Symmachiella macrocystis: one gene and its partners. The main gene of each other region encodes a partner of the protein of the gene in region 4 in a complex. Links are inferred from orthologs where the notes say so. Each region holds a gene or a part of one and is shown on either strand. Other genes may lie near its edges.

What was found.
Region 1: the proteins of nuoH (region 4) and CA54_RS07315 are in contact, whole or in part, in a cryo-EM structure (PDB 6ZJN), measured with the Thermus thermophilus proteins. The link is inferred for Symmachiella macrocystis from one-to-one orthologs. Residues at the interface, in WP_096411122.1 of Thermus thermophilus: Ala224, Glu225, Gln226, Glu227, Ala295, Trp297, Phe298, Arg299; in WP_223903221.1 of Thermus thermophilus: Pro35, Ser36, Asp139, Gly141, Ala142.
Region 2: the proteins of nuoH (region 4) and CA54_RS07305 are in contact, whole or in part, in a cryo-EM structure (PDB 6KHJ), measured with the Thermosynechococcus vestitus proteins. The link is inferred for Symmachiella macrocystis from one-to-one orthologs. Residues at the interface, in WP_126985484.1 of Thermosynechococcus vestitus: Gln8, Lys26, Trp29, Leu30, Pro33, Met34, Met37, Leu38, Leu83, Ile84, Phe85, Lys86, Glu87, Asp88, Val89, Leu90, Pro91, Ala92, Thr100, Ala104, Val107, Ile108, Phe111, Leu112, Tyr114, Ile115, Ile125, Ser126, Leu128, Phe133; in WP_126986108.1 of Thermosynechococcus vestitus: Gly6, Tyr7, Glu8, Tyr9, Phe10, Gly12, Phe13, Leu14, Ile16, Cys17, Ser18, Pro21, Ala24, Leu25, Ala27, Ser28, Leu31, Arg32, Pro33, Ser35, Arg40, Leu41, Thr42, Thr43, Tyr44, Glu45, Ile51, Gly53, Ala54, Trp55.
Region 3: the proteins of nuoH (region 4) and CA54_RS07295 are in contact, whole or in part, in a cryo-EM structure (PDB 6ZJN), measured with the Thermus thermophilus proteins. The link is inferred for Symmachiella macrocystis from one-to-one orthologs. Residues at the interface, in WP_096411122.1 of Thermus thermophilus: Arg41, Phe42, Val44, Arg45, Met46, Thr296, Tyr354; in WP_096411123.1 of Thermus thermophilus: Thr2, Leu3, Lys4, Leu6, Ser9, Thr13, Tyr16, Leu17, Val22, Thr23.
Region 5: the proteins of nuoH (region 4) and CA54_RS26195 are in contact, whole or in part, in a crystal structure (PDB 6Y11), measured with the Thermus thermophilus proteins. The link is inferred for Symmachiella macrocystis from one-to-one orthologs. Residues at the interface, in WP_096411122.1 of Thermus thermophilus: Arg36, Val44, Arg45, Met46, Gly47, Pro48, Asn49, Arg50, Val51, Leu57, Gln58, Ala61, Asp62, Ile64, Lys65, Ile67, Phe68, Lys69, Glu70, Ile72, Val74, Glu223, Ala224, Glu225, His233, Thr234, Glu235, Tyr236, Ser237, Trp241; in WP_096411117.1 of Thermus thermophilus: Arg16, Glu17, Gly18, Leu24, Leu27, Val28, Trp30, Gly31, Arg32, Asn34, Ser35, Trp37, Thr54, Asp55, Ala56, Asp59, Ala61, Arg62, Phe63, Gly64, Glu66, Val67, Phe68, Arg69, Ala70, Ser71, Arg73, Gln74, Ala75, Asp76.

Annotation. Positions count from the first base shown.
Region 1 is NZ_SJPP01000001.1:1,885,721-1,891,667, reverse strand. The notes cover bases 3,102-5,947. They hold CA54_RS07315 (NADH-quinone oxidoreductase subunit D), read right to left. Parts: upstream 5,221-5,947; coding sequence 3,982-5,220; downstream 3,102-3,981. Other genes in these bases: CA54_RS07305 (NADH-quinone oxidoreductase subunit A), read right to left, coding at 5,923-5,947; CA54_RS07310 (NADH-quinone oxidoreductase subunit C), read right to left, coding at 5,338-5,865; glgP (alpha-glucan family phosphorylase), read right to left, coding at 3,102-3,602. Outside these bases: CA54_RS07330 (protein kinase domain-containing protein), read left to right, coding at 1-440; CA54_RS07325 (ATP-grasp domain-containing protein), read right to left, coding at 496-1,338; more of glgP, read right to left, coding at 1,458-3,101.
Region 2 is NZ_SJPP01000001.1:1,884,217-1,886,960, reverse strand. It holds CA54_RS07305 (NADH-quinone oxidoreductase subunit A), read right to left. Parts: upstream 1,786-2,744; coding sequence 1,216-1,785; downstream 1-1,215. Other genes in the region: CA54_RS07295 (NuoI/complex I 23 kDa subunit family protein), read right to left, coding at 2,546-2,744; CA54_RS07300 (DUF2203 domain-containing protein), read right to left, coding at 1,878-2,324; CA54_RS07310 (NADH-quinone oxidoreductase subunit C), read right to left, coding at 631-1,158; CA54_RS07315 (NADH-quinone oxidoreductase subunit D), read right to left, coding at 1-513. UniProt on the Escherichia coli protein: NDH-1 shuttles electrons from NADH, via FMN and iron-sulfur (Fe-S) centers, to quinones in the respiratory chain. The immediate electron acceptor for the enzyme in this species is believed to be ubiquinone.
Region 3 is NZ_SJPP01000001.1:1,879,775-1,885,642, forward strand. What follows is about bases 3,102-5,868. They hold CA54_RS07295 (NuoI/complex I 23 kDa subunit family protein), read left to right. Parts: upstream 3,102-4,095; coding sequence 4,096-4,641; downstream 4,642-5,868. Other genes in these bases: trpD (anthranilate phosphoribosyltransferase), read left to right, coding at 3,102-3,795; CA54_RS07300 (DUF2203 domain-containing protein), read left to right, coding at 4,863-5,309; CA54_RS07305 (NADH-quinone oxidoreductase subunit A), read left to right, coding at 5,402-5,868. In the rest of the region: CA54_RS07280 (hypothetical protein), read right to left, coding at 1-1,395; CA54_RS07285 (nucleoside hydrolase), read right to left, coding at 1,566-2,519; more of trpD, read left to right, coding at 2,776-3,101. UniProt on the Escherichia coli protein: NDH-1 shuttles electrons from NADH, via FMN and iron-sulfur (Fe-S) centers, to quinones in the respiratory chain. The immediate electron acceptor for the enzyme in this species is believed to be ubiquinone.
Region 4 is NZ_SJPP01000001.1:4,449,940-4,455,905, forward strand. What follows is about bases 1-2,865. They hold nuoH (NADH-quinone oxidoreductase subunit NuoH), read right to left. Parts: upstream 2,156-2,865; coding sequence 845-2,155; downstream 1-844. Other genes in these bases: nuoK (NADH-quinone oxidoreductase subunit NuoK), read right to left, coding at 1-180; CA54_RS17345 (NADH-quinone oxidoreductase subunit J family protein), read right to left, coding at 225-845. Also shown: CA54_RS17355 (thiamine pyrophosphate-binding protein), read right to left, coding at 3,005-3,493; CA54_RS17360 (hypothetical protein), read right to left, coding at 3,618-4,757; CA54_RS29435 (hypothetical protein), read right to left, coding at 5,441-5,659; CA54_RS17370 (phosphotriesterase family protein), read left to right, coding at 5,861-5,966. UniProt on the Escherichia coli protein: NDH-1 shuttles electrons from NADH, via FMN and iron-sulfur (Fe-S) centers, to quinones in the respiratory chain. The immediate electron acceptor for the enzyme in this species is believed to be ubiquinone.
Region 5 is NZ_SJPP01000003.1:699,740-705,638, forward strand. What follows is about bases 1,584-4,381. They hold CA54_RS26195 (NADH-quinone oxidoreductase subunit B), read right to left. Parts: upstream 3,360-4,381; coding sequence 2,808-3,359; downstream 1,584-2,807. Other genes in these bases: sufB (Fe-S cluster assembly protein SufB), read right to left, coding at 1,584-1,766; sufC (Fe-S cluster assembly ATPase SufC), read right to left, coding at 1,902-2,711; CA54_RS26200 (helix-turn-helix transcriptional regulator), read right to left, coding at 3,509-4,168. Also shown: Fe-S cluster assembly protein SufD, read right to left, coding at 1-164; more of sufB, read right to left, coding at 345-1,583; CA54_RS26205 (alanine/glycine:cation symporter family protein), read left to right, coding at 4,622-5,899. UniProt on the Escherichia coli protein: NDH-1 shuttles electrons from NADH, via FMN and iron-sulfur (Fe-S) centers, to quinones in the respiratory chain. The immediate electron acceptor for the enzyme in this species is ubiquinone.

The DNA of each region.
Region 1 (5,947 bases), 2.6 Mb from region 4 along the record:
AGCCGTCCAAGCGGCGCCAACGACGGCGTGATAGCGACATGCGCACGGTGATGTGCATCGAGGATCGCTCGAAACAGCAAAATGACTTACGGAGCTATTTCTCGAAACATGGATTTCGCGTGCTGATGCTCAACGACCTGCAACGCGGGTTGAATCGATTGGCGACGGCACCTCCCGACTGCATGGTGATTATGGGTGAGTCGGTCGGCAATGGTGCCCTGGAGGGATTCCAAGAAGCAGCCCGGTTGCGAAACGGTTCACCGATGGTCACCGTACTCGTGCTGCCGGAAAACCAAGCCGATCAAAAAGCGGAAGTCGACATCACGCCGACCGAACAGGTCCTGGTCCAGCCGGTCACCCTCCGCGAGCTACGCACCTGCATCAAAACCGGTTTAGACGCCGCAGGCGCCAACGGTAAGCCCCGCCCGGAACGCAACTGAGCCATCCGGCGTTCCGGTAACCATTCGATGCACGAGAATTCGCTGGACAGAGGTTTCATACTTGTTGACGCCAAGTATCGAGTGCAACCTCTGAAACTGCTTTAACGATAGCGGCTGTGTCGCATGCGTACAGGTCAGCGCAATTGAACACGCCGATTTCCAACAACCGATACGCACCTTGGTCCGTTCTGCAAATATCAGCCACCCAGACACGCTCTGGTTGATACGCTGATAAGGCGATGATTTCTGCTAACTCCAAGGCTTTCGGGTCTTTCGCCGCTTTGGGAGCAAACTTTTCAGAATCAATATATTCTGAACTCGCAACGATGGCTTGGTCTGCAATGACGAAACGCCACTCAGCGACGATTGATTTTGGCGAGCTGACGACAACGACGGCATTGGCAGGAACATCATAAAAGCCCATCAACTCCAAGTCGGCATCGAAGGTACTTGTTGAGGCAATTTGGCCAGTGAACAGCTTTAACGGGGAATCAGGACGAATGAAAATCTTATCGTCGCATCCCAGTGTGTCGAACAAGAATTCACGGCACCGCCGGAGTTCACCGAATGGCAGCATTATGTAGTCATTGTTGAGGAGGTGTTCCCCAAAATGGCAATAGTATGAGGAGCATGCAAAGTTTTCGAAGTTTGCGAACACCCCTGGCTTCCAACGTCGTTCGCGTGAAATTCGTGACACGATTTCAATGTCACCGTGGACAACGGCGCATGCATTTTTAGGAAAGACCTCACGATACGAACAGCCTTCGTCATCCCAGCTGTAACCAGCCTTTGGATCATTAATCAGCTGTACTTCGTGACCTTGTGCGCGAATATCGGCAATCAATTGGTCACGATAATGATCAAAGAGCCCTGCATCGATAACCCAACCGACGTTCATCTGTCGTTTTGACTCCGGAGGAACGCATACAACCACAAACCGGCGCGCCGGACTTTAAGGGCCCGCCGACTCAGCGGCGAGCCCTATGTTTGCGATGTTACCGACTAGCGCGCTGCTCGCTAATGGAGGTCCATATCGCACGACAAACCGCCGCTTGCGCCGATGTAGGTTTGCAGCACGTAGTCCATCACCATGCGGTCGGCGTTGAATCGCCAGCCTAAGGTTCGCACGGCGCGCTTCATGCGCTTGATCCACTCTTGCGGCAAATCGTCGACGTCGCGGCGGTAATACAGCGGCACGACCTCTTCGGTCAGTACCTTCATCAGGCTGTCGGCATCGCGTTGATCCTGAATCTCTTGATTCACGTGCGTACGTCCTGTGCCGATGGCGAAGCCGTTGCTGCCATCGTAGGCCTCAGCCCACCAACCGTCCAAGATCGAGCAGTTCAACCCGCCGTTGAGGACCACTTTTTGGCCGCTGGTTCCCGAGGCTTCCAACGGACGCCGCGGGTTGTTGAGCCAGACGTCGACCCCTTGCACCAAGTGCCGGCCGAGATTGATGTCATAGTTTTCCAGCAGCACCACCCGCCCGCGGAAACGCTCATCCTGGGACAACTGGTGAATCCGCTGTACGATGGCTTTACCGTTGTCGTCAGCTGGGTGAGCCTTGCCGGCAAAGATGAATTGAATGGGCCGCTCTTCGTCGCCGATCAGATCGGCCAATAGGTCCAAGTCCCGCATAAACAAATCGGATCGTTTATACGGTGCGAACCGCCGCGCGAATCCAATCGTGAGGATCTGTGGATCCAACGAGGTTCGCATTTTCTCGATTTGCTCCGGCGACTCTTTGCGCCGCTCCGCTTGGGCGATCAGCTTTCGCCGCGAATAATCGATCAAGCGGGTTTTCAGCAATTGGTGGGTTTCCCACAATTCGCCCGGCGAAACCGACTCAAAATCGGCCCAGACCTCCGGTTGCCCGGAGTTCAAATACCAATGATCCGGCAACACGCGGTCGTAAAGCAACCGCATTTGTCCCGCCAGCCATGTCGGCACATGCACGCCATTGGTGATATGTCCGATCGGAATTTCTTCTTCACTCCGCCAAGGCCACAAATTCGCCCACATGCGCCGACTGACAACGCCGTGCAAACTGGAAACCGCGTTGGCCTGCCGGCTGAGTTTGAATGCCAAGACGGTCATGCAGAACGACTCGTGCATGTTTTGCGGTTCGACGCGACCCAAGCCCAACAGAGCATCGTGGCTGAGTCCCAATTCGTCACGCAACGGGCCGAGGTGTTCTTCGACCAAGTCCGCGTCGAAGCGATCATGGCCGGCAGGAACCGGAGTGTGCGTAGTGAAGACGCACATGGCAGCCGTCTCCCGCAGCGCCTCGTCAAAACCGAGTTCGTCTTCGGTGATCCGTCGACGAATGACTTCCAAGCCCGCGAACGCCGAGTGTCCTTCGTTCATGTGGAACATGCCCGGCTGAATGCCGATCGCTTCCAGAGCGCGCACGCCGCCGATGCCCAACATGATTTCCTGACGAATCCGCGTGCGTTGGTCGCCGCCGTACAAACGGGCGGTCAATTGGCGATCTTCGTCTTTGTTTTGTTCGATGTCAGCATCGAGCAAAAACAGTTTGACGCGGCCGACATCCACGCGCCAGACACGGGCATGGATATCTCCACCGCGGGTGGCGACGGAAATCACCACCGGTTTTCCTTCGGGATCAAGTGCCGGTCGGACCGGTAGATCGTCAACGTTGAGTTCGGTATACGATTCCTGTTGCCAGCCGTTATCGTCGATGTATTGGTTGAAATAACCTTCGTCGTAGAACAGCCCCACGCCGACCAGCGGCACACCCAAGTCGGAGGCGCTTTTCAGGTGATCGCCTGAAAGCACACCAAGTCCGCCGGAATAAATCGGCAGCGATTCATGCAGGCCGAACTCGGCCGAGAAATAGGCGGCCGGCCGTTGTCCCAACACGCCGGCGTGCCGTGCACCCCAGGCATCGGTTGATTCCATATAACGTACCCAACGCCGGTACGCCCAGTTAATCCTGGTGTTCAGGCCCATTTCCATCGCGCGGCGTTCCAGCTTTTCGGGCGGAAACTCCTGCAACAAGATGACAGGATTGTGTGCCAGTTTTGACCAACGGATCGGGTCGATGCTGCGAAAGATTTCGCCCACTTCGGGTTGCCAGGACCACCACAAATTGCTGGTCAGTTCGGTCAATTTTTCGTGGAGGGTTTTTTGTTTAGCCATGAATTTCGCCGTCTCGTCTTCGTTTTATGATGCCGACGCGCATCAAACTGCGCGCCGCGCGGAACGACCAATGTACGGAAAATAGCCGCGTGGATGTGGTTTAATGAATCACGCCGCGACAAGCAACACGAACCGATCAGACTGAGGGCAGTCCCCAACATCTCTCGCGGTCGCGCTTCTATCCAAAATGGCGGAATCGCCTGCAGATCGATAATCCACATCCGCCGCAAAGTATAGCGAATAGATGCGCCCGCTCGAAGCCTAGACAAGGCGCAGTCCGTCAAACACGGCGAATGCTGCCGCGCAGCTTGGCCAGATTGCCGGGTTTGACTGCGACTTAGAAATTATTGCCAAGAAAGTGCGCGACAGCAGGTGCGACTCAGCGGTCGATCTCACCCATCACGACGTCCAACGAACCCACAATCGATGGGATGTCGGCTAGCAGGCAGCCGCGGCAGAGGTCGGCGGTCACGGACAGATTGCAGAAGCAAGAGCTTTTGGCCCGTGCGCGAAGTGGTGCCGCTTTGCCGTCGCCGACGAGATGAAATCCCATCTGGCCGCGGGGGCATTCGGTTTCCAAGTAGCATTCGGCCGAGGGGAGTTTGGTGTTCAACTTAAACGGCACGCGGTACTCACCGGCAGCTGTGGGGTATTTAGCGATTGCTTGGCGAACCAGGCCGATCGATTGCACGACTTCCATCATCCGCACGTAAAAACGGCACCAGTTGTCGCCCAGGACCGCTTCGGGCGGCGCCTTTGCAAAGGGGGCAACCGGGATCTCGTACTCGTAACCTTCGTACATGCGGGTGTAGATGCTTTCGCCGTCGCGACGCAGATCGTGATCAACACCACTACCCCGCAGTACCGGACCGGTACAGCCGTAGCTGATGGCGTCTTCACGCGACAGTTCGCCGATGGAAGCGGTCCGTTTGATGAAGATGGAGTTTTCAGTCAGCAGCGTGTGGTACTCGAGGATCCGCGGCTCCAACCAATCCAGGAACATTTCGGTCGCCTCCATCCAGGAGACATGTTCGTGCGGATCACGGCCGGTCAACGAAGCCAGTCCGGGCGGAATGTTGATCGATGCCGGCAGGTCATGCGTGGCGCCGCCGACGGTGATGTAGCTATAGGTCAGCCGCGCACCGCAGACTTCTTCGAACAAATCGAGAATGATCTCGCGTTCGCGGAACGCGTAAAGAAACGGGCTGAAACTTCCCAGGTCTAAGCCGTAGGCGCCCATGCCGACCAGGTGGCTGGCGATGCGCCCCAATTCAGCAATCATCACCCGCAGGGTCATCGCTTTTTCAGGAACTTCCATGCCGATGAGTTTTTCGGTCGCCAGCGCAAATCCCAGGTTCATATTCATGCCGGCCAGATAGTCCATCCGGTCGGTGTAGGGAATCCATTGCGGGGGAGACAGGTTCTCGCCGATTTTCTCCGCGCAGCGATGCAGGTAGCCGATGTGCGGCGTGACTTCGTGCACGACTTCACCGTCGGTCCGCAATAACAATCGCAACACGCCGTGGGTACTGGGGTGTTGCGGCCCCATATTGACCAACATCTCGTCAGTACGGACGTCAAACTCAATGACCCGGGGATCTTCTACTTGAATGCTCATCGCGGTCTCGCGGTGCTGTGTTGTCGTTTGAATTTAAACCGTGCCGCCGGCAGTTGCTCACGGAGTTCGTATGTGGTCTTGGTAAGAGCGAGGCTCCCGCCCAGCCGCTGGCGAGGATTAGTTGCGAACGCCGTGGTACTCGAGCGGAAAGTCGTAATCTTTGCGTAACGCATGACCGACCCAATCTTCCGGGCAGAGAATTCGCCGCAAGTTCGGGTGTCCACTGAAGTGGATACCCATCAGGTCGTAGGTTTCTCGTTCGTGCCAATCGGCGATGCCCCACACGCCGGTCACCGAGGGCACTTCCGGCAATTGTCCTTGCTGGTCGTTTTGCCAACGGGGGAGTTTGACTTTGACCGTCAAAAAATGCTTGTGCGTGTAACTGTATAGATGGTAGACGACTTCTAGGTGCGGCTCGTGTTCGAACTTCGCTGCCTTCTTTTCGTCCGGTTCAAAGTAGTCCACGCCACTCAGATTGTTCAGCCCGTCGAATCGCAGTTCGCTTGCGTCTCGTAAATATGTGCTGACTTCCACAATCGCGTCGGGGGCGACTTCAATCCAGGGGTCGAGAGCGTCGGCGTCGACGGCGATGATTTTGTCGCCGAATTTCTCAACAAGTTGCTTATGAATTTCTGTGGCATTCATCGTGGCGGGTTGCCTGATCAGGAAGGGAATTCGCAAAGACAAACGAGACGCGCGGGACTACGCAACAGGAGCGGGTTCACGT
Region 2 (2,744 bases), 2.6 Mb from region 4 along the record:
GCCGCCGACGGTGATGTAGCTATAGGTCAGCCGCGCACCGCAGACTTCTTCGAACAAATCGAGAATGATCTCGCGTTCGCGGAACGCGTAAAGAAACGGGCTGAAACTTCCCAGGTCTAAGCCGTAGGCGCCCATGCCGACCAGGTGGCTGGCGATGCGCCCCAATTCAGCAATCATCACCCGCAGGGTCATCGCTTTTTCAGGAACTTCCATGCCGATGAGTTTTTCGGTCGCCAGCGCAAATCCCAGGTTCATATTCATGCCGGCCAGATAGTCCATCCGGTCGGTGTAGGGAATCCATTGCGGGGGAGACAGGTTCTCGCCGATTTTCTCCGCGCAGCGATGCAGGTAGCCGATGTGCGGCGTGACTTCGTGCACGACTTCACCGTCGGTCCGCAATAACAATCGCAACACGCCGTGGGTACTGGGGTGTTGCGGCCCCATATTGACCAACATCTCGTCAGTACGGACGTCAAACTCAATGACCCGGGGATCTTCTACTTGAATGCTCATCGCGGTCTCGCGGTGCTGTGTTGTCGTTTGAATTTAAACCGTGCCGCCGGCAGTTGCTCACGGAGTTCGTATGTGGTCTTGGTAAGAGCGAGGCTCCCGCCCAGCCGCTGGCGAGGATTAGTTGCGAACGCCGTGGTACTCGAGCGGAAAGTCGTAATCTTTGCGTAACGCATGACCGACCCAATCTTCCGGGCAGAGAATTCGCCGCAAGTTCGGGTGTCCACTGAAGTGGATACCCATCAGGTCGTAGGTTTCTCGTTCGTGCCAATCGGCGATGCCCCACACGCCGGTCACCGAGGGCACTTCCGGCAATTGTCCTTGCTGGTCGTTTTGCCAACGGGGGAGTTTGACTTTGACCGTCAAAAAATGCTTGTGCGTGTAACTGTATAGATGGTAGACGACTTCTAGGTGCGGCTCGTGTTCGAACTTCGCTGCCTTCTTTTCGTCCGGTTCAAAGTAGTCCACGCCACTCAGATTGTTCAGCCCGTCGAATCGCAGTTCGCTTGCGTCTCGTAAATATGTGCTGACTTCCACAATCGCGTCGGGGGCGACTTCAATCCAGGGGTCGAGAGCGTCGGCGTCGACGGCGATGATTTTGTCGCCGAATTTCTCAACAAGTTGCTTATGAATTTCTGTGGCATTCATCGTGGCGGGTTGCCTGATCAGGAAGGGAATTCGCAAAGACAAACGAGACGCGCGGGACTACGCAACAGGAGCGGGTTCACGTTGCTCGATGGGGAGTGGCGCGGGAACCGGCGGACCGTCCTGCTTGGCCTTTTCTTGGATTTCTTGTGCCACGGCCCGGACCCAATCCAAGTCGCCCCGTTTCCAGACGTAGGCAAAACCGACGAGCAACACGGAGAAGAACACGAGAATGTCTCCAACGCCCAGCAAGCCGATGTCCATGGCGGTTTGCCGCGAAATTTCGTGCGTCGCGGCAGTTGCGGGTTGGTTGAGCAGTTTGGCGCTCAGTTCGGCGCGGTGATCGAGTTGTGCATCGGCCAACTGCATGGAGCCGCCGAAGATCATGGCCCAAGGAAAGAAGAAGGCGACTTCGACGTCGAAGATAATAAACAGCAATGCGACCACGTAAAATCGTAGGTCGAACTGAATATAACTGGTGCCGATGGTCGGTTCGCCGCACTCGTAGACGGAGATTTTTTCATCTGTCGGCTTATTGGGGCGAACCAAAAGGCCGATGAGCAACGGAGCTAGAAGAAAAATCACGCCGACCAGCGTGAACATCAAAAAGTGTCCGACCAAATCCGTCATTGTCTTGCGATTGCCTTATTAGGTATCCAGGGAGTCGGTGCACCGTTACCGAATCGTTATTTCTTATAGCTTGATAAACTCGAGCGAATGCCTCATTCACTCGCGTCCTGTGTATCCAGCGGCTTCTCGCTCGTCAGCGAGTCTTCCAGAAGTGAGTGACGCCCCGAGAATCCGGCGTCCACTTCGTGCCAGTACGCGAGTTCCTCTTCGCCCAGATGCCAGCACAGGTAAACCACCCGGCCGTCCATCGCGTGCGGGAAATCGACTAGACCGCGTTCAAAATCTTTGAATTCAACGCCGAGTTCCAGCAGTTCGTCGACGTACTCCTGCAACTTTTCTTCATCGCGGCGCAGTTCTTGTTCGATCTGCTCGACTTCCTCACGATAAGGATTGTCGGCGTCGCTCTCTTGCGACCGTTTGACCTGCGAATGATGCAGACGCTTCAAACGCTCTTGGCGCTCTCGAACATCCTTCGCCTGGCGTACGATGTCACCGACGATCGCGCGAACTAACGGCAAGGTCTTGCGGGCCTCTTCCACCGTGAAGAGCTTCCCATCGAATGTTGTGGAATCCATGGTGAGGCCAATTGTATGAAATAGGCTGCTGTGACCGACATGCGGGTCGTCCTACGACCAACATGCTGGTTACAGGCAGCGGTTTTAGAGATGAGCTTCAAAACCTGAAAGCCATCGTTATTTTTGTGTCGCGATTCCGTCGAGTGGGTTTTGAAAGAAAGTTAGTACGCGTATCCCGCAAATGACTATGATTCCGCCGGTTCAAACGGACTCGGTTCGCCTTTGACCCAGACCGGTTCGGAGAGCACTTTGGATTCCGCCACGGCCGTGGGATTCAGCGTAGTTTGTCCCCACGCCACTTCCAATGGCAACTTGGCATAATCCACAACGCAACCGTCGCGGCCGTAACTGCTCAAGTCGTGGTTAGACCCCATGAAGATACAA
Region 3 (5,868 bases), 2.6 Mb from region 4 along the record:
ACCATCCCGCACCTGTTCGGCGATATCCCAACCGAAAAAGAAGCGGGCATACTCAAGCATAATATCATTCACGTCGCGATCCGGGTTCCAGCCCAAAGCCGTCCAGGTGAATTTGTTGATGTCATCGCCAACACCGTCGGAATAGGTCACAAAACCGTCGGCGTATTCATCAAACAGGTTGTGAATACGGGCATGCCCCTTTGGCCGGGGGGCAAATGGCTCGCGACCGAGCGTCTGTGCCAGGGCGCGGTCCCAGCCCGGCACCGGGTATTGCGCACGCAGGCAATGACCAATGTCCGCATAGCGGCGGATCGGGTAACGCGACGGCACCCGTGCGCGTTGTTCGTCAAGCAGAATCCGCGACCACGCGCCGTAGACCACCCCCGTCACCCACTCCGGTTGCTGTTGTTGTAGGTAATCGAAAAACCAATTATTCAATTCGGGTCCGAACCCTTGATTGGAAACCCACACACCAAGTCCGGGATGGATTTTGCGTGCCTGCTCGGCAAACCGACCCGTCCACTGGAACATCAAGTCGGGACGCCGGTGAGAACTCCCGCCGTCGCCGCCGGTGAGATAGATATGGTCCAAGTGCGGAATCACACGGAGTCGCTCCAATTGCGATTCAATCGCAGCCAACTCTTCGGCTTCAGTTTTCCCCTCGCCGCCGATCGCCGACCCAAACAGCCAGAAATCGAAACCGTAATCCTGGCAAATCCGCGACCACGCCACGGCCATCTCCGTGCCGGTCAATTTGGCATGCGGACCGTCAAGCCCCTTGAGCGAAAATGATGTCGTTTCGAACGCATTGGCGCCAAACACCGCCAATTCTCGCATGTATTGTTCATAAGTCTCAGCCGTCCAAGCGTCATAACAATGGGCAAGGGCGCGAAATCCGATTTGGTGTCCGCGATGAGGGTAGCGCGGTGCGGTCGCGATCCGGTAGTCGGCGGGGAACTCTATGGTTGCGGGCTTTAACTTCAACTGCAACATAAACCGCCCCACAGCAAACAGCACGCCTGGTTCGTCATACCCGGCCAGTACCACGATGGGACTCGTGCCTTGTTTGTCGACGGCAATGGCAAAACCTTCCGCCTGCTGGGGAACTTTCATTGAGGCAACGAACTCTCGCAATTCCACGGGAGCTTTGTCGGCGCGACAAAGCAAGATGACCGGCGTCTTGCTTTTGCCAAGTGACATGCCATGAGCCAGTTCAATTCCGGTCCGCTTGGCGACTTCTTCGGTGAGCACGCGCCGCGCCGTATTAATGACAGTGCCGTCGTCAGGCGTGACGATCTCTGCTTTCGAGAGATCAATCCAATCCGCCGCGAGCGCGTGGCCGGCAGAAATGGTGGTCAGCAGGACAACAGAAATCAACGTAAGAATAGACCGCATGCAGAACATGACCGCCCCTTCCGATGAAATGCGAATACAACCTATAGAAGTGAGGTTGCTCGATGGGGTGAATGGCAATGGGAGTTACGTGCCACTGCAAACTATCCCAACCGAGGCCGTATAGCAACGGTATCGCTAGTCTTTAAGAAGGGGAGCTGGCCGGCAGGCTGTCAGACGCTTTTCAACATGTCGGTCAAATAATCCAACACGCCGCGGGCATCGACCTCCATCACGACGTCGATGTTTGTCTGCCATTGCTCGGTCGCGCGGCGGTCGAAGACGGTCATGCCGCGGGTCAATTCACCGCGAGTCTCGACATCGATGACCATGCGCTGCGTCTCGAAAAACCGCGGGTGCGTGATGAATGCTAGAGCGGCCAATTCGCGGAGTTGAATCCCCTCCAAGCCCAAGTGCTCATGGTGCGACCGCAGGTAGTAGGAGAGCGTTTCGTGTAAAAACGCTTGCTCCGCAGATTCCGATTCCAGGCCCAACCGGTTGAATTCCTCAAACGTCATCACGACTTGGTTACTGACGTCCAGCGGGACGATGGTTTTGGTGGCGGGGCTGTTGAGAACGTTTCGCGCAGCGGTGGGGTCGTAGAACATGTTGAACTCGGCAGCCGCGTTCGCGTCACCACCGACGGCCACTGATCCGCCGAGACAGACGAGGTCGCCCAACAAACTCAAAAAGTCGGGGCAACGTTCGCAGGCGACTTCGATATTGGTCAGCGGACCTAATGTCAGCAGTGTGCACTCATTGGGACTAGCCCGCACGAGATCAGTCATCAATTTGGCCGATTCATGCCGATGGTGCAGGTCGGCGACTTCAATTTGGCGGTCACCCAGGCCGGACGGGCCATGCAGTTTGGCGATTTCGCTAATCGCTTGTGACTTGTCGGCGGTCGGTTTGGCCCCGCTTTCGGCGGCGGTTCCCATACGGGGCCGCTTGTCGGGGTCGATTTGTTCCACAATGGTTTGCAGATTGCGGGTGGCAACGTCGGCCGGGACGCAACCCGCTGTAGCGGTGAGGGCGACGACATCAAGTTCGGGGTCGCACAAAGCCGCAATGACAGCTAGGGCATCGCCAATTCCTGGGTCGACGTCTATGATCAACTTTCGAGGCAAGAGTGGACTCCTGGGTTGCGCTCGCTCGTAACACTTTTTGTGGCAGAACGTTGCGCATTCTATGCCTCGCCCGGAATTTGGTCAATTGCGAATGCGCGTACCGCGCAAAACGATATCACCGCAGCAGCAACTCGGCCTGAGTCGCGATTTTTGTTATGGTGTATTGAGGAATCAAATGCCGCCCATCACTGGCGCAACTTCGCGCGATGGCCGATCGATTTGTTAGGGGTTTGGATTTTTCGATGAGCCATCTTCCATGAGCAATTTCACCGACGCGATTTTAAAACTCTTGCAGCGCCAAGACCTTTCGGCCCAGGAAATGCGGGACTGTGTGGGCGGCATTATGGACGGCCAATGGACGGCCGCCGAGATCGCCGCACTGCTGACAGCCTTGCGGATGAAGGGCGAAGCTGTGGGTGAAATCGTCGGCGCGGCTCAAGCGATGCAGGAACGCGCCGTATCGGTTCCCAGCGACAAGACGGGATTGCTGGACACGTGCGGGACCGGGGGCGACAAATTACACACCTTCAATATCAGCACGGCGACGGCGATCGTCTCTGCGGCACTGGGGATCCCGGTTGCCAAGCACGGCAATCGCAGTGTGTCCAGTTCGAGCGGATCGGCGGACGTGTTAGAGGCCTTGGGCGTTAAAGTCGACGTTCCCGTGGCGACCGTCACAGAATGCCTGGATGAAATCGGCATCGGGTTTTGCTTCGCACCATTGATGCACGGAGCCATGAAACATGCCGCACCAATCCGCCGAACCTTGGGGTTTCCGACGATTTTCAATCTGCTGGGACCGCTGACCAATCCGGCCCGTGCTGAATTTCAACTGCTGGGGGCCAGTCGCAACGCGACCGCTGAGATCCTGGCGGCAGCTGTTGCCGAACTAAAGCGCTCGCGGGCCTTGGTGGTTTGTGGCAATGACGAATTGGACGAAGTCAGCCTGTGGGGCACCACCTTGGCCTGGGAAGTGCGCGGTACAGAGATTTCGCAGCATGAATGGTCAGCCGCATCGTTTGGTGTAGACGAATGTTCAGCGGCCGACCTACGTGTGGAATCGGCCGAGGAGAGTGCTCAGGTCATTCAGGAGATTTTCTCCGCAGAACCTGGGCCGCACCGCGATGTGGTGGTTGCCAACGCCGCCGCGGCATTGTTGGCCGTCGGCAGAACCGAGGATCCCATGGAAGCCGCCACAACAGCAGCAGAGGCGATTGACTCCCGCGCTGCGGAGTTGGTTTTGGCGAAACTGGTCGCCATGACCAATGCGAATTGACGTCCAAAAGTTGAGTCTCGTGGCGGGAATTCTATAATTCCAGGTACAGAGCGAGCATCAAGCCAGGAATAGGGCGAACAGTGCCACCAGCCAAGCCGATCGGCAACGAACACGGGTATTCCCGGAAATGAGAAGCGGCGCATGTGACTTGCAGCGGGACCTTCACGTCATATAATTCAAGGTGAACGACTTTTTCCTTAGTTGTGAGTCGGAAACAGCGAGACGGTTTTCAGATTTGACAGTTGGCGGCTTCCCCACGAGCCAAACTTGCGGGGAAGTGATGATAAATCGGAGTTTGTGATGCGTGAATGGTTTCGGAATATCTGGGTGGCGGTTTCAACCGTAGTCAGCGGGATGTGGGTTACGATGCGCACCATGCGTAAAACCTACGGCCGTCGAGCCTTTACGCAAGTTTACGAATACCCCGAAGTCCCGGTTCCCGTCAAAGCGCGATACCGCGGATTTCACCGCTTCGACCTGACAACCTGCATCGGCTGCGACAAATGCGCCGCTGCTTGTCCGGTGGATTGCATTTACATTGATAAAGTCAAAAGCCCCGTCGGCAAAGGTTTTCGGATCGACGGTTATACGATCGACTACACGAAATGCATGTTTTGTGCATTGTGTGTCGAACCTTGCCCGGTCGATTGTATCTTCATGGGGTCTAACCACGACTTGAGCAGTTACGGCCGCGACGGTTGCGTTGTGGATTATGCCAAGTTGCCATTGGAAGTGGCGTGGGGACAAACTACGCTGAATCCCACGGCCGTGGCGGAATCCAAAGTGCTCTCCGAACCGGTCTGGGTCAAAGGCGAACCGAGTCCGTTTGAACCGGCGGAATCATAGTCATTTGCGGGATACGCGTACTAACTTTCTTTCAAAACCCACTCGACGGAATCGCGACACAAAAATAACGATGGCTTTCAGGTTTTGAAGCTCATCTCTAAAACCGCTGCCTGTAACCAGCATGTTGGTCGTAGGACGACCCGCATGTCGGTCACAGCAGCCTATTTCATACAATTGGCCTCACCATGGATTCCACAACATTCGATGGGAAGCTCTTCACGGTGGAAGAGGCCCGCAAGACCTTGCCGTTAGTTCGCGCGATCGTCGGTGACATCGTACGCCAGGCGAAGGATGTTCGAGAGCGCCAAGAGCGTTTGAAGCGTCTGCATCATTCGCAGGTCAAACGGTCGCAAGAGAGCGACGCCGACAATCCTTATCGTGAGGAAGTCGAGCAGATCGAACAAGAACTGCGCCGCGATGAAGAAAAGTTGCAGGAGTACGTCGACGAACTGCTGGAACTCGGCGTTGAATTCAAAGATTTTGAACGCGGTCTAGTCGATTTCCCGCACGCGATGGACGGCCGGGTGGTTTACCTGTGCTGGCATCTGGGCGAAGAGGAACTCGCGTACTGGCACGAAGTGGACGCCGGATTCTCGGGGCGTCACTCACTTCTGGAAGACTCGCTGACGAGCGAGAAGCCGCTGGATACACAGGACGCGAGTGAATGAGGCATTCGCTCGAGTTTATCAAGCTATAAGAAATAACGATTCGGTAACGGTGCACCGACTCCCTGGATACCTAATAAGGCAATCGCAAGACAATGACGGATTTGGTCGGACACTTTTTGATGTTCACGCTGGTCGGCGTGATTTTTCTTCTAGCTCCGTTGCTCATCGGCCTTTTGGTTCGCCCCAATAAGCCGACAGATGAAAAAATCTCCGTCTACGAGTGCGGCGAACCGACCATCGGCACCAGTTATATTCAGTTCGACCTACGATTTTACGTGGTCGCATTGCTGTTTATTATCTTCGACGTCGAAGTCGCCTTCTTCTTTCCTTGGGCCATGATCTTCGGCGGCTCCATGCAGTTGGCCGATGCACAACTCGATCACCGCGCCGAACTGAGCGCCAAACTGCTCAACCAACCCGCAACTGCCGCGACGCACGAAATTTCGCGGCAAACCGCCATGGACATCGGCTTGCTGGGCGTTGGAGACATTCTCGTGTTCTTCTCCGTGTTGCTCGTCGGTTTTGCCTACGTCTGGAAACGGGGCGACTTGGATTGGGT
Region 4 (5,966 bases):
TCCGTCTAATCCCAATGCCGTATAGTTCGCGAATGCCACAAAATTCAAATTCGCGGCGTTGAGCACCAACTCCACGCCCATCAACACGCCGATCGCGTTGCGTTTGGTGGCCATGCAGACCACGCCCGCCACGAACAGCACGGCTGAGATAAAAATGCAAAAATTGAGTTCGCTTCCCATACTTTCACTTCCGTCGTTTCACCGCCGAACAAGCGGCGTCTAATTTAGCTCGCTGTCGTTTTCGCCAAAGGGTCAATCCGTCGTTTGGACCGTGCCAAATACGCTGCGCCCACAAGCACGACCAACAGATGCACCGAAACAATTTCAAACGGCAGCAAATACCCGACGCCTGTCGGTTCACCGGGTTGATTCAGGTCTTTGTCAGGCCTTACTCCCAGCAACGCAAAACCAAGCGGTCGAATCGTGCGACCTTGTTGAGCGGTCGTGTAACCTTCAGGACGGTTTTCCGTTGCATGCCCGCTGACGACCCCGTCGACTGCGTGCCAATCCACACCAAAGGCGGAGACTGTGATCAAACCCAGCAGCGCTGAACTGACAATGGCCGCCACCACCCATTCGGTCGGCGAGGTTTTCATCGTCACATACGGTCCACTGGCAGTCAGCATGATTCCGAAAATCAACAGCACCAACGTCCCGCCGACATAGACCATCAGTTGGACAGCCCCGACAAAGTCGGCCTGCAGCAGAAAGAAGAGTCCCGACGTCGAGCCGAGTGAAATAATTAACCAAAAAGCCATACGCACGATGTTTTGGCTCAGCACGACACCCAAAGCGCCGCCGCAAACTGCAATCCCAAACACCCAGAACAGGAACTCCTGAAACATTACCGCCCCTCCTCTTCAACGGCCGGCAACGGCGTGTCAGGCTGTGATTTCGTGGCGTTGGAATCCAATTGCGTCACCTTGTCCGCGATCGATTCCCCAAAAAACTGTGTCCGCCCTTCGCCCTCGTTGCCCCCTTTGATTTGATACATGGCCAAGGGCCACAGCACCGCACCCAGGAACAAAGCGCAACTCATCGGCAGCAGATACTTCAGGCAAGTCATCATCACTTGGTCAATCCGCAAACGGGGAAACGTCCAGCGAATCCAAATCTGCAAAAAGACGAGCAAGCTGCCCTTGGTGATGAACACAACCATAAAGAACAGATTCACGACATAACTGGCCAGCCCGTAGGGACCGGCAGATTGCAGTGAAACCAATGTATTATCTAAAGGAGCGATCCCGGTGTACCAGCCGCCCAAAAACAGCAAGACGGCGATTCCACTGACCGCAAACATTCCCGCATATTCCGCCATAAAGAAATACGACCAGCGAATTCCACTGTATTCGGTATGGAAACCGGCAACCAATTCGCTTTCCGCTTCGGCCAAGTCAAAGGGAGCCCGTTTCACACTCGCCGTTGCCACGGTGAAATACACAAAGAACCCGATGAAGGTAAATGGATTGCGGAAGATCAACCAATCGGAAAGAAACCAACCCGATTGCATTTGGCTAATCTCAACCAAGTTCAGCGATCCGACGGCCACGATTGGAATTAACGCACAGATCGCCATGGGGATCTCGTAGCTGACCATCTGGGCTGCTTCACGCATTCCACCAAACAGCGCCCACTTCGAACCGCTTGCATACCCGGCCAAAATGATGCCGATCACTTCGAGCGACATCACCGCCAGTACAAAAAACAGCCCGATGTCGAGGTTCTGGGCGATCCAGCCGTTGCTAAATGGCAAGGCGATGAATGCGGCGAACGAGGCGACGAAGACAATATACGGTGCCACACGAAACAGCATGCCATCGGCAGCTTGCGGGCATAGGTCTTCCTTTTGGATCAACTTGATCCCGTCGGCCAACGTCTGTAGCCAACCGAACTTCCCACCCACCCGGGTTGGACCCAGGCGGTCTTGGATGCGACCGGAGACTTTTCGTTCCAACCAGATATAAAATAGCGGAGCAACAGCGAAAAAGTTGACGATGATCACCGCGTGAATCAGCGCTACTATCGCCCATTTCCACCAGGCATCGGTGAAGATATCACTGATGCTATCAATTCCAAACAACGCAAATGTCACAAAAGTGCTCCCCACCGGAGGCGGAAACGGACCAACTTCGCAGAAGTCGATTCGACCGGACATAACTGACAGCGGTTTGTGCAAAACCTCAAGCGACGTCCACGCCGCTCGCCAGAACTGAAAGCCTCAGCGCATAACGCTTTCGGCGAATTCAGCGAAGCGTGAACTATGCCACAACTGTTGAGGCGATTCAAGCGACCGGCAGCGCAAGCCCTTCATTTCTCAAAATCGAGAAGCACGCGGCGGTCCCGATTGCCCTCTCGATCCATCAGAAACGGGACGTTTCGAACTAGGGATTTCCGAGTGTAATCCTGGGATTCGTGGCGCCAACGGTCTGCTTGTCTCTGTACTGTGCTTTACATACAGATTGTTCGCGGTTTCAGCCTATGGAGACTCGCCGAGGAAACCTGTCTTGCGGGGACAAGCGCGCAAAAAAGCCACCAGTCCATCAGGCTGGTGGCTTTTTGCACTTATTAAAAACGGCGAGCCCGCTAGCTGACCAGCGTGCGGTCAAAAAACGGGGATTGCAGCGAACCCGCCGGGTAGGTAGTCGGTTGTTTTCAAATTTCGCTTCGCTATCTGTCGGTCTGTCTCTCCGCCATCACGGCAAGCACGTTGGTTGGGAAATGGTGTTCGGTTGAAATCGACACCGTTGCTGGCCATTGTTCGTCTTGCTGCTTGCTATGAAACATAACCGCGATTCCCGTACCACTGGAGTGTGGAAACCGATGTCAACAGGCGCAACACCATACAAGGTATCACGATACGAATATTCACCGAGCGGGTGCGATAAGTCAGGAGCTCCGTGAACTGTTGTCATTTAGACAACGATTGTCGCAATCCAGCGGCGCTTGGGAGCCAGAGTGATCGAGAAGCAACCTGGGAATCGACGAATAGCCACGCAGCCAACCGCTACATGCGGCCTTCGGCGATCAGGGCGACGCCGGGAGCACCGTCGCGTTGGCATTCCTCGTAGAGCTCTACCAGTTCGGGGAGCTTTTCAGGAGCATCGATCAGGCAATACTTCAACTGCCACGCTTGCAGAATCGGCTCCGTAAAGACACGGGCTGAGTCGTTGGGGATCGCGTCCTGATTCAGAAAACTGCGATATCCGACCAGCGCGAACAACGGCAGCTGGTAGTCGTAAATCGCGTTGCGGAGTGCGTCGCCCGATTCAAACAACCCCGTGCACTGGATGATCAGAAGCGGTTGCGCGCCGCCCATGTGTAGCCCGGCGGCAATCGACCAAGCTTCACCCTCGCGACAAACCCGGATGAGTTCCAAGCCCTCGGCATCGTTGAGTGCCGCTTCCCACGCGCCGAATGTGCTGTCTGGAAGCCACACGACATGCGTGATGCCGAGTGATTTCAAGGTGGCGACAATTTGTGGACCAGAAAACATTCGGTGAGCTCAACAGCAAGACACAGCGGATTCACAACGCTGCGCAAAGCATAGCCGATATCACCTCAAGACCACAGCGTCGCCATGCACAAACCCCACAAATGCCCCCCTCTGTCCTCAAGCCTCACTTCTTCTTAACTGTCGGCTTGCGTTTGAACTCAATCGGAGTCAACCACACAAACGGTTTGCCGGCTTCGTCGATATACAACTCCCGTCGCAGTCGCGATTGAAAAGCGATGCGCTGAATAGCCAGGCCCCAGGTTGTTCTTTTGCGCGGAAACGTGACCTGAATTTTATCGTAATCAATATGCCATTCATCCATACCGGCGTGGTCCACCAGGATGGGGATCTCAATGGCCGACGAGGCGGCTTCCACAACGTCAGCCAGTGGTCGATCTTCCAGGTCGACGGTGACGTATTTGAAGAGATTCGGCGCAATGCTGGAGCGAGGCGTATCGACCGGCCAAGGCCAGCCGACTTTCCAAGGTTCTTTGGTCTTGGTGATATCGCGCACGGAAAGTTCCAAATCTCCGGTGGGAGTCCGTTGTGGCGTAAAGCAAAGTCCATAATGCCGCAGCAGGATCGCCAGTGCCGTACCGCGACTCAGTCCGGCCAACGATTGCGGAAACAATTCTTTGCTGCGCGGTTGGGCCATGATTTCTTTGGCTTCAGGAGTGACGTGAATCGGCAAGTCCCCTTTTTCCTGATCAGGGGCGAACAAGACCATTGCCGCCAACAGATCCTTGCCGAGTGGATCGATGGTTAGCGGACGCTTCAGCGGCAGAAGCACTTGGTCCAATTGTTTTTTGGTCAAACCCCAAGCCGGCTGCCCATCGGGGGAACCTTGCGCCCCGTAGGTCCGCAGTTCGTCTAACCATTCCGAGAGTCTGCCGCCCTGCGAGAGTGAGAACATCCGCCCGGGAAGAATCAGGCGGCCTTGACGGTCCATTCCGGCGATGACGATGACCCGCCGCACGGAATTTCCAATATTTTTTTCCGTCACGCCCGGCTCATCACGCGGCGTTGCCCGGCGGATGCGAACAGCAACATTCATTTTCTGAAAGTACTCCGACCAGCGCTGCGCCGTCCGATTCGCGCCACCATTGCCGGTCAGCAGTTGGATCTCCAGATGCGTATCAGGCAGTTTGCCAGTGCGGGGTGTTGTGCTGCGCGGGCGAGAATTCTGGGCGTATATTGCTGCAATCGTGGTGAAATTCAGGAAAATGAGGCCCCAAGCCAAACGACTGGATAAAATGCGGTGCATAGTGAAGATCTCCGTCGTGGGTGGGCATTGCTGTCTAAGGTCGCCTTACCGATTGTACTTTCAAGTCGACCGCAGGATCTATTAAGTCTTCTGTAACATAGTACGCAAAGTGTCAGTAGGAGTTTTCGGCAATTCACTCGATCCAGCTTGGGGATTGTCCGAATTTGCGAAGATGCGCGGAAAGCGATAAATTTGCCGCCGTTGTCTTGCCCGCAAATTCCCCCCGGTTATACTCAGCGCCAGTGATCGCCGTGGTTTCACCCAGGGGACGTCTGGGTGGCGGCGAACGAGACCGGCTTAAGCCTGCAGGATTCGCATTTACGGCTATACGACAGTTCCGGGATCATGGATTCACACAGTTGAGACTCATATGGAGGGTGTCTGACGATGATGCGAAAAATGATTGTGACTTCGGTAATGGTAGTGATGGCGTTGGCGTTCATGTCCAGCGACGCGGAAGCGAGGAACCGGTGTCGTAAGGTCAAATGCAAGAAGGCGCGGTATTCTTCTTGCTGCAAGACCCAGCGTCGATCCAAGCGATGCTGTCAGCAAACCAGTTGCTGCGAACAAACCGCTTGCTACACACAAACCGAATGCTGCACGCAAACTAGCTGCGAGCCGACGGTGATCACGCAAGCTTGCTGCACACCGGCGCCGAGCTGCTGCGTTGCGCAATGCTCGACTCAAAGCTGCGGTAGCTGCCAGCAGTCGGCTTGTGGTTCCTCTTGCGGATCATGTGGATCCTCCTGCGGTTCTTCCTGTGGATCATGCGGCTCCTCCTGTGCTCCTTCGGCACCGGCGGCAGCTCCCACCGAAGCACCCGCTCCGGAACCCGCCCCCGCGCCCAGCACAGCCAGCACGAAGTAATTGCGACACATTGCGTCGTAAGCAAAACCAGACACCCGGCGATGAATTTTTTCATCACCGGGTGTTTTTTACGCGCTCATTGGGACGCACTGAAAATGCAGGCGGATGGGAGATCGCTTTGCTCCGGCACACGGCCACCCACCCTGATCTTGGAAACCAACGATTGGACTGTGTATGCTGAATGTCCGCCAAAAAAATCATTAACTCTATTTCCAACATAGGAATGGATCGCTGCCATGTCGTCCCAATTACCAACGCTCGGCCGCCGCGATTTTATTCTCACCGCTGCGGCGGCTGCATCATCAGCCGTAGTTGCCAGCACAACCATGAACAGCGCCGTGG
Region 5 (5,899 bases), on a different replicon or contig from region 4:
AGTTCCTCTTGCGACTTTTTGCTATACAGCTCAAATGCCCGGCGCCGCAATTCGGTGACCCAATCGGGTTCGTCGCGTGCATCTAAAAAACGGGCAAAGGCCGCTTCATCAAATCCGCCGTCGGTCTTCGCGGGAGATGTCATCGTGTCCACTGGTGAGTTCATGTCTCGTGTGCGCAATATGTGTGTGTTGTACGGGGATGTTTTCTATGAGCGCCGGTATGCCGTGCACTAACCCCCCGGCAAAGCCGGGGGCTGAAACGGTTGGTGCGTGTCAAATGGAATCCATCAGCCCCCGGATTTGCCGGGGGGTAACGGCAACATGGGTTGACCATCGACCCATAATTAGCCGACGGAGCCTTCCATCTGCAGTTCAATCAACCGGTTCATCTCCACGGCATATTCCATGGGCAACTCTTTAACGAGCGGCTCGATAAATCCGGTTACGATCATCGATGACGCCTCCGCCTCGGAAAGGCCGCGGCTCATCAGATAAAACAGTTGTTCGTCACTGATCTTCGACACACTCGCTTCGTGCTCGATCGTGACGTCGTCATCGTCGATTTCGATGTAGGGGTATGTATCGCTGCGGCTGATGTCGTCGAGAATCAACGCATCACAAATCACATTCGATTTTGAACCGTGTGCTCCCTTGGCCACCTTGGCCAAGCCACGATAACTCGAACGGCCGCCTCCTTTGGAGATACTCTTAGAAATAATCCGGCTGTACGTGTCCGGGGCACAGTGCACCATCTTCGCACCGGCGTCTTGGTGTTGGCCATCGTTGGCAAAGGCAATCGACAAGGTCTCGCCGCGGGCACCCGGTTCCATCAGGAAAATGGCCGGGTACTTCATCGTCAACCGCGAACCCAGGTTGCCATCGACCCACTCCATCAGCGAATCGCCATAAGCCATCGCTCGTTTGGTGACGAGGTTATAGACATTGTTCGACCAGTTTTGGATCGTCGTGTAGCGGAACCGGCCTCCTTTTTTGACGATGACTTCCACCACCGCCGAGTGTAGGCTTTCGCTGCTGTAGGTCGGAGCGGTACAGCCTTCGACATAATGCGCCGAGGCGCCTTCGTCGACAATGATCAACGTCCGCTCGAACTGGCCCATATTTTCCGAGTTGATGCGAAAATAGGCCTGCAACGGAAATTCGATGTGCACACCCGGCGGAACGTAGATAAACGATCCCCCCGACCAGACGGCCGAGTTCAGAGCGGCAAATTTATTGTCGTTGGGCGGAATGACCGTGCCGAAGTATTCGCGGAACAATTCCGGATGATCTCGCAAAGCAGAATCGGTATCGGTGAAGATCACCCCCTGCTTTTCCAGGTCTTCCTGCAGGCTGCCGTAGACGACTTCGGACTCGTATTGCGCTTTCACGCCGGCGAGATACTTCTTTTCTGCTTCCGGAATTCCCAGGCGATCGTAGGTCTTACGAATGTCATCGGGAACATCATCCCAACTGCCTTCGGGACGGTCCGATGCGCGGACATAGTAATAAATGTCCTGATAGTCCAACTGCGACAGATCGCCGCCCCATTCCGGCTGCGGCTTGTTGAAAAATGTCTCCAGCGCTTGCAGACGGAAATTGAGCATCCATTCCGGCTCTTTTTTCATCTCGGAGATTTGCCGGACGATTTCCGTATCTAAGCCTTTACGGCTTTTGAAGACGTAGGCCTCTTCCGAATCGTGAAATCCATATTGGTATTCACCGATGTCGGGCTTTGCTGTGGATTGTGTGTCGAGTTCGGTCGTCATGTCGTTATCGCTCCCAGCGTGATGTTAGCTTCACGCGGTTTTCTAAGCCCGTTTCAAAACCCGGTTACGCCGGTTTGCAAAGCTGTTACACACAGAATTGCAAAATCGCCTGAGAGTTTAGAAGCAACTTGATATTCAGCCAGCAACTTGTTCAGTGACTTCTTCGGCAGCCGCCTCAGGATGTCTCTCGCGGACACCGGCATAACCTTGATTGTGCAATTCGGCCGCCAACGATGCGTCGCCGGTTTCGACGATGCGTCCCGCTAGCATCACGTGCGTGAATTGCGGAGTGTTGAATTCCAATAAACGTTCGTGGTGCGTAATGATCAACACACCCATCTCGGTGCTGCCGGACAGTCGAGCCACGCCTTCGCTCACAACGCGAACGGCATCGCTGTCCAAACCGCTATCGGTTTCATCCAAAATCGCAAATTTGGGATTGAGCATCGCCAGTTGCAGAATCTCCATCCGTTTCTTTTCGCCGCCGGAGAAACCGTCGTTCAAATAGCGTCGGGCGAATTCCAGATCCATGCCCAACTCTTCCATTTTGCCTTTCAGTTCCTTACGGAACTCCCGCATCGGGATCAGATTTTCGCCTTCTTTGCGATCCGGATTCCGAACGTTGGTCACCGCATGCCGCAAAAAGTCGGCCACTTTGACGCCGGGGATTGTCACCGGATATTGAAATGCCAGAAACAAACCGAGTCGCGCTCGTTCGTTTGGATCCAAATCGACTAGGTTCACGCCGTCGATTTCAACCGTGCCTCCGGTGATTTCGTATTTGGGGTGCCCCATCAATGCGAACGCCAGTGTGCTTTTCCCCGAGCCGTTGGGGCCCATTAAAGCATGGACTTCGCCTTGGCGGATGTCGAGATTGACTCCCTTGAGAATGGGAGTGCCATCAACGCTGACCCGCAGATCTTCAATTTTCAGTAAACTGGTCATTCCGGATTCGCTAACTTGCCTTTCAGCATTATCGGTTTCAAAACTCCCTGGTGGTTAAAACCAAGGTTCGTCACTCGTGATTCGCGGCGCGGCGAATCAAACTTCCAGAACTTCTGGAATCGCCACTTGGCCACTGTGGTGCGGCACCGGCAATTCATCGATTGCCCCTTTGGCAATACGCTTGGCTTTGATTTTATCCTGCACCCGCATCAGGCCTTCCAACAAGGCCTCAGGACGCGGAGGGCACCCGGGGACATAGACGTCGACCGGTACAACCAAATCGACACCCTTGACCACGTGGTAACCATATTTGAAATAAGGGCCGCCCCCCACCGTGCATGCGCCCATGGCGATGACGTATTTGGGATCGGGCATTTGTTCGTAAAGTCGACGCACACGGCTGGCCATTTTGTGGGTCACCGTGCCGGCAACGATCATCAGGTCAGCTTGACGCGGAGTTGCGCGAAACGCACCCGCTCCAAACCGATCCAAGTCAAATCGGCTGGCTCCGGCGGCCATCATTTCGATAGCACAACACGCCAACCCAAACGTCATGGGCCAAATACTGGACTGCCGCGCCCAGTTCATCCCTTGTTCCAACGTAGTGACCACAACGTTTTCTTCAAAGCGTTCGTCGATCCAGGGCATTTGAGGTTGTCTACTTTCGAATGTCTACGGAACTAAAGTGGCTTGAACAATGCATTTGTGTCCAGCCAGGACAAGTCGGCTTCACTGTCAAACCGCCGACCGATTATGTCCACTTTAGCAACTCTATCCTCTATCGCAATCCATGGGGACTACCGAGAATCTGCTGCATCATTAACAGGGGGTGAAGCCATTTCAGCCGGCTCAAATTCGCAGCAGGAATGACCATCTAAAAAACACTGGGAAAGCCGCAGCGGCACTCCCAAAACCTTTTCGAAAACTTCTTCTTCCATCTCGCAAATCCCGCGATCGCTATCCGCCAATTCTTGATACGGACAGTTATTTTCACGGAGTACCGGTAACTCGGACGACTGATCAACTTCGACGTCATATCCGCGTTTCGCTAAGACCTCACCCAATTGTTGAAAGCGATCTCTCAACTGCGGACTGTTGACCGCATGTGCGTATTGCGAAACCATCGCGTCGCGAATCCGCGACTCGACTTTGGCACGGACCGCTTCGTCGGGGATGCACTGCAATTCCCGCCAAAGCACAAGCGCCAAATCACCGTAATTGTCCCCCAACTCACGTTGTCCCGCCTGCGTGACGCGATAAACGTGATGCGGACGACCGCGTCCTTCACGGACAAGATCACGGCCGACAAATCCCAAACTCTGTAGTCGAACCAGCCGGTGGCGAACGGCGGTCGCCGTCACCCCCAACTCTTTGCAAATCTCCTGCACGGTTCCGCAGCTGAGTCGCTGCAACCGTTCAAGGAACTCGCGATCCTGACTCTCAAGTGTTTTCTTCATAAGGATTTACAGCCGATCATTTGTGTCGCTCAGGCAGGAAATACACCTTCGCTACAACGTCATCTTATACATTTCAAGTAATTTTGACAACTAAAAATGCGAAAAAGAAATCCTCGGGGTTTGACGTGATGAATTGACCATGACATCGAGTGGTTCTCGCTCCCCGCCCAGCCGGGTAACACCTGCATTTTTCAAAGCGGGGACGTTGTGCATGAGATAGAAGAAGGCAGCTGCTCTCTCAAAACAATCCTGGCAAATTTGCGTTTGGCAACTCGACAATTGACACTGAGAACTCAACGGCATCAATCGGATGCAGTAACAGCTTGGCGTGTTGACTGGCACAATCACAGTTTCTTCATAACTATTGGCCTGTTATATTCGTTCGAGCGCAGTCCCCAGTCGGGCCTGCTTCCGGTCACCACTACTTGGAACCGAAGGGGAAACAAGTTCGACATGCGCAAAACCTTTTCCTGCGTCATCGTAGCCCTCGCCGCGGCAACGTTTTTTGCCTTCCCCCCACCTTCCTCCGCTCAAGAGACACCCTCATCGTCAGCCAGCGAATCAGCCGCTGATACCAATGAGGCGACCGACACATCGTCAGTCCAATCTAACTGGATCGCCAAGGTCGATGAGTTTTTTGGGAAGTATCTCGTGGCACCGGTCGCGACCTTTGCGTTTTACCCCGTGCCATATTACGACTTTTCAGCCGGGGAATGGCGACCTTATGTCGATCCGGCCACAGCCGACTTGCCCCAGGACCAACAGGTGCTGATCGGCACAAAATTGCCGGTGGTCGTTGTGTGGCTCGTCGTCGGGGCGATCTTTTTTACGATACGTATGGGCTTTATCAACATCCGCGGCTTCTGGCATGCGGTGCGGGTGGTGAAGGGAGACTACGACGATCCCAACGACGTGGGCGAGGTCTCGCACTTCCAGGCGCTCTCCTCCGCACTGTCGGCAACCGTAGGTTTGGGGAACATTGGCGGCGTGGCGATTGCTGTTGGCACCGGCGGACCGGGCGCTTTGGTCTGGATGCTTGTCGCCGGCGTGCTCGGGATGAGCAGCAAATTTGTGGAATGCACGCTGGCCCAATCGTACCGGCACGTCGATCCGGACGGCCAGGTTTCCGGCGGACCTATGCGGTATCTGGCCGATGGTTTGCGTGAAAAAGGCCTGGGAGCCCTCGGCAAATGCCTAGCAGTCATGTTTTCGATCTTCTGTATATTGGCCTCATTCGGCGGTGGCTGCGCGTTTCAGGTGGACCAGTCGTTGGGCGCCATCAAAACCAAGCTTCCCTGGCTGGACGGAAACGAATTCGTTTACGGGCTGGTCATGGCTGTTGCGGTTGGGGTTGTGATTATCGGCGGCATCCGCCGGATTGCCGCGACGGCGGAGAAAATCGTTCCGCTGATGTGCGGAATTTACATTCTGATTTCGCTGTATATTCTGTTCGTCAACTTCGACCGTATTCCCTGGGCGATCGAAGAGATCTTCCGCACAGCATTTCAAGCCGACGCCGCCAAGGGCGGAATCCTGGGGGTGCTTGTGATCGGCTTTAAACGGGCGGCATTTTCCAACGAAGCGGGGACCGGTTCGGCCGCCATTGCCCATGCCGCCGCAAAAACCGAAGAACCGGTTCGCGAAGGCGCAGTCGCGTCGCTGGGGCCGTTTATTGACACGGTCGTGGTCTGTATGATGACCGGTTTAGTGATCGTGATCACCCAAGTCTAC